DNA from 2 places in the Streptomyces sp. NBC_01334 genome. Region 1 is predicted to be linked to the other one. Evidence: riboswitches for the same ligand, from Rfam matches in the RefSeq annotation. Region 1 holds a riboswitch; the other holds the start of a gene.
The links. A riboswitch is a leader RNA that binds a small molecule or an ion and turns the genes downstream of it on or off. The one in region 1 is predicted to bind cobalamin.
Positions count from the first base shown of each region.

Region 2: another riboswitch for cobalamin. It lies ahead of metE (5-methyltetrahydropteroyltriglutamate--homocysteine S-methyltransferase); the one in region 1 lies ahead of OG736_RS11300 (cobalamin biosynthesis protein).

Region 1 is NZ_CP130718.1:2,481,967-2,484,342, reverse strand. It holds gene OG736_RS11300 (cobalamin biosynthesis protein) at 1-971, opposite strand, end outside; cobalamin riboswitch at 1,073-1,212, opposite strand; gene OG736_RS11295 (CU044_2847 family protein) at 1,417-1,779, shown strand; gene OG736_RS11290 (nSTAND1 domain-containing NTPase) at 1,763-2,376, shown strand, end outside.
Region 2 is NZ_CP130718.1:8,596,236-8,598,611, reverse strand. It holds gene OG736_RS38350 (STAS domain-containing protein) at 1-32, shown strand, start outside; gene OG736_RS38345 (nuclear transport factor 2 family protein) at 88-567, shown strand; gene OG736_RS38340 (hypothetical protein) at 601-870, opposite strand; cobalamin riboswitch at 1,179-1,410, shown strand; gene metE (5-methyltetrahydropteroyltriglutamate--homocysteine S-methyltransferase) at 1,576-2,376, shown strand, end outside.

The DNA of each region.
Region 1 (2,376 bases):
AGCTGGTCGATGTGGTTGCGCCGGTTGCCCGCGACGATGCCCGTGGCGACGACGCGCGCGGCGACGGTGACGCCGAGCGCGAGCAGACCGACGCGGCGGGAGAGCCGCGCGGCACGTTCGATGTCCCGGGCGACGACGGGCCGCCCGGCGGCGCCGTTCAGCACGGGCCGGTGCTCGACCCGCCCGGCGTACGACAGGGTCCCGCCCAGCCGCACCCCGAGGGCGCCCGCGAACGACGCTTCCACGGGACCGGCGTTGGGGCTCGGATGACGGCGGGCGTCGGCCCGCCAGGCCCGCACGGCGCCCCGCGGATCGTCCCCCGCGACGGCGGCGAGCACGGCGGTCAGCCGGGCTCCCGGCCATCCGGCGACGTCATCGAGACGGGCGGCGGCCCAGCCGTAGCGCAGATACCTAGGCGACCGGTGACCGACCATGGCGTCCAGGGTGTTGACGGCCCGGAACCCGACCAGGCCCGGCACCCCGCCCACGGCCCCCCACACCAGCGCCCCGACGACGGCGTCGGAGGTGTTCTCGGCGACGGACTCCACGACCGCCCGGGCGATCCCGTCGGCGTCGAGCGCCTGCGGATCCCGCCCGCACAGGTGCGGCAGCCGCTCCCGGGCGGCCTCGACGTCCCCCGCCTCGAGCGACCGGCCGACGGCCCGGGCCTCCCGGACCAGCGAACTGCCCCCCACCACGGCCCAGGTGGCGGCGGAGACGAGAGCGACGGTGGCGGCGGGGGAGCGGCGTACGGCCCGCTCGGCGACTGCTCCCAGGGCCACGGCCCCGCCGGCGCACACGACGGCGTGCAGGGCACCGCTTCCCCGGTGGTCCCGCCACAGCAGCCGCTCGACGGCACCGGCGGCCCGCCCGAACGCGGCGACGGGATGCCCTCGGCGGGGATCGCCGAGCAGCAGGTCGCCCAGAAGGCCGGTGGCGGCGCCGTACGCGTAGAGGCGATCGGCACGCATCGGCTCAGCCGGCCGTGGGGTCGGGCAGCGACCTGGTGGCGTACCTCAACGGCCGAGCGAGCATGGCGATATGTCCTCACTCAGGGTGTCCACGCCCTGGTTCGACGAGACCGGCGGCGAGAGTTCCTGGCTCCCGGGGGTTTCTACCCCGGTCACAGTGGCGGGACCGCGCCGGATTCACACCGGCTTCCTCTTCTGCTGCCGTACATGGCTCGGGCAGTCCACCACGGCCCGCAAGAGCCGTCAACTTGCCTTTGACCTGCGAGGCTCGAGTGTGCAGAACCCCACACCGTTATCATGCCGACCGGCCCGCCGGGACCCGCTCGCCAGAAGGCCCCTCGCACGGATGGTCCTCGCCGGGACGGCTTGCGGACGCGGAACATCAACGCCTGCAATGTCCCCCTACGCCCCCTGTGGGGGGCAACGGCCGCGGGAGGGGCGCCTGATGGCGTACGTGGGGGAAATGGTGCTCGACGACGGTCAGATCGTCTTGATGGAGGTGGTCGGGGACGGCCCGGCCGGGGTCCAGCGCGTGTCGCGCGGCGGCACGGTCGCCGGAGCGGCGGAGACCCTCCAGCAGGCGCTCACCCGGGTGCGCCCCGCACTGGGCGCGGTCCTGGAGGGCACCCGGGCACTGCCCAGCCCACCGGACGCCGTCACCGTCGAGTTCGGCATCACGCTCAGTGCCGAGGCGGGGGTCGTGGTCGCGCGTGGCTCGACCGAGGCCCACTTCACCGTGAACATGCACTGGGCGCGGCGGGACGGGTCGGGCGACTCCGGGCGGCGTGCCGGTGACAGCCGGGCCTGACGGTGAGCTCGTCCGCGCCATCGCTCGCTTCTGGAGCGCGGACGGCCGGGTCACCGGCAGCGGCTTCCTCGTCGCGGAGCGGACCCTGTGCACTTGCGCGCATGTTGTGGCGAGCGCGCTGGGGACGCGGGACACCGAGCCCGCGCCTCCCGTCGCACCGGTGAGCGTCGACTTCCCGCTGCTTGCTCCGCCTTCCCCGCGCCTGTCCGCGACGGTCGCGCACTGGCGACCCGTCACCCATGACGGCAGCGGTGACATCGCGCTGCTCACTTTGGAGGAAACGGTCGCCGGCACCGCTCCGGTGCGCTTCGCCGGGGACGCCGCCGTCTGGGACCACGCCTTCGGTGTCCTGGGCTTCCCCTCACACACCGACGACCACGGCGTCTGGGTGGACGGCCGCCTCCGCGCCCCCGTGGGCAAGGGCTGGACGTCGATGGAGGCCCGTCCGACGGGCGGCGGTCCCCCTGTCGGCCGCGGATTCAGTGGGGGACCGGTATGGGACACCGAACAGGGCGGGGTGGTCGGCATGACCGTCGCCGCGGAGACCGGCACCGGCGCCACCACGGCCTACCTCATCCCCGCCGCGCTGCTCCTGGG
Region 2 (2,376 bases), 6.1 Mb from region 1:
ACCCCACCACCGAGCGGGCCCTGAACCCCTGAGGCCGACGTCCTCCGATCTTGACCTCAAGCGCGGTTGAGGGCCGACGCTCCCGCTATGACCACACAGCCGGATCACACCGAGATCAGCATGCTCATCAGCCGCTTCTTCCGAGCTCTGGACGAGCGGAGGTTCGAGGGCGACTGGGCCCGTGACTACGTCACCGACGACGTCCGGACGGTGACCCCGATCGGCGCGGCCGACGGCGTCGAGGCGATGGCACACACCAGGGAGGCACTCGAGAGGTACGCCCGCACCCAGCACATCGCCTCGGACGTCCTGGTCGACGTCGAACCGGCCACGGGGAGGGCCACGGTGTCCTGGAACGCGTTGATGACGCACGTTCACCACGACGCCACGCTTCGGAAGCGCGGTGAGGACGCCGACCCTCTCTTCACGGTGGGCGGCTACTGGGAGGCCGAACTGCGGCGCGAGCGCGGGGGCTGGCGCATCAGCCGCATGTCCGTCCGGGCGATGTGGACCACGGGTCGGCCGCCCGAGCTCGCCCCGGAGATCCGGCCGACGCCGGATGCGTGACGCACCGCCGCGATCGGCCCCGGGGGCTCGCGGCTACTGCTCCATGGGCGTGGATCCGGGCCGGAAGGCGTCAGCGATGACGGCGTACCTGGTGGCGGTCTCCAGGTGGTCGTCATTGCGGCGGCGCAGGTGCTCGTACGAGGCGAGCCAGTATCGGGCCTGATTCAGGCAGTGGGCCCTGACCCGCTCGTCGTTCATGCCGTGGATCTCGAGCCCGGCCAACGGCGGGAGGATGTCCGCCGGTTCGGGCTGCCCGGCGGGCTCCGATTCGGGACTGCGGTTCCAGGGACGGTCCTTGGACATGGTCATCCTCGCTGCGTGGGGTGGGGGTGGGGGCGGAGGTGGCGCAGCCACCCCGAGCCGGGCTTGCAGAACGGAAGCCAACGGTAGCGGGACGGAGGCGTTGGCGAGGGCGAGGGCGAGCCCGTCGGACGAGCCGGCGGGCGCGGCGGATCTCGCAGCCGAGTCCGATGGCGAAGGTCTCGAGGACACGGGCGAGAGACGCGAGTGGGCCGTTTCCCGCCCTCGGCACATTCCAAGCATGCCGAACGCGTGTTCCACCTCACCATCCGAATGGCTGAGTGATCCGCCGCACCGGAGGACCGCCCCGTAGGCTGGCGGGCGCAGCTGGTTCGCCCCGTCCGCCAGGCGGGATGCGTCGCAAGAGGGAACCCGGTGGAAATCCGGGACTGCCCCGCAGCGGTGAGCGGGAACGACCGCCGTCATACGCACTGGACCCACGAACAGGGTCTGGGAAGCGACGGCCAGTAGGTGTCTCGTACGAACTCCGTACGACGAGACGTGCCCGTGAGTCCGAAGACCTGCCCGTTGCCCGCGCACGAAAGGACTCGTGCGCGGAAATCCCGGTGACCTCGTGGGCGGGTCGGCGTACATATCAGGCGAACGACCGCGCCGCGCCGCGCGGGATCGGTCCGCCCGGTTCGTCACCCCTTCGCGCTCGCGTCCCGTCCCGGGATCCCAGGGAGATGTCTCGCGAAGGAGATTTCCGTGACAGCGAAGTCCGCAGCCGCGGCAGCACGGGCCACCGTGTACGGCTACCCCCGTCAAGGCCCGAACCGGGAACTGAAGAAGGCCGTCGAGGGCTACTGGAAGGGCCGTGTCACCGCCGACGCCCTCCGGACCACCGCGGCCGAACTGCGCGCCGCCAACTGGCGGCAGCTCGCCGACACCGGCATCGACGAGGTCCCGACCGGCGACTTCTCGTACTACGACCACGTCCTGGACACCACCGTCATGGTCGGCGCGATCCCCGGCCGCCACCGCGACGCCGTCGCCACCGATCCGCTCGACGGCTACTTCGCCATGGCACGCGGCACCCAGGACGTCGCGCCGCTCGAGATGACCAAGTGGTTCGACACCAACTACCACTATCTGGTGCCCGAGTTGGGACCGGACACCGTCTTCACGGCCGATCCGGCCAAGCAGGTCGCCGAGCTCGGGGAGGCCCTCGCCCTCGGGCTGAACGCCCGCCCGGTGATGGTCGGCCCGGTCACCTACCTGCTGCTCGCCAAGCCCGCCCCGGGCGTGCCCGCGGACTTCGAGCCGCTCACCCTGCTGGACCGGCTGCTGCCGGTGTACGCCGAGGTCCTCGCCGACCTGCGCGCGGCCGGCGCCGAGTGGGTACAGCTGGACGAGCCCGCCCTCGTCCAGGACCGCACCCCGGCCGAACTGGGCGCCGCCGCCCGCGCCTACCGCGCTCTCGGCGCCTTGACCGACCGGCCCAAGCTCCTGGTCGCCTCCTACTTCGACCGGCTCGGCGACGCCCTGCCGGTCCTGGCCAAGGCCCCC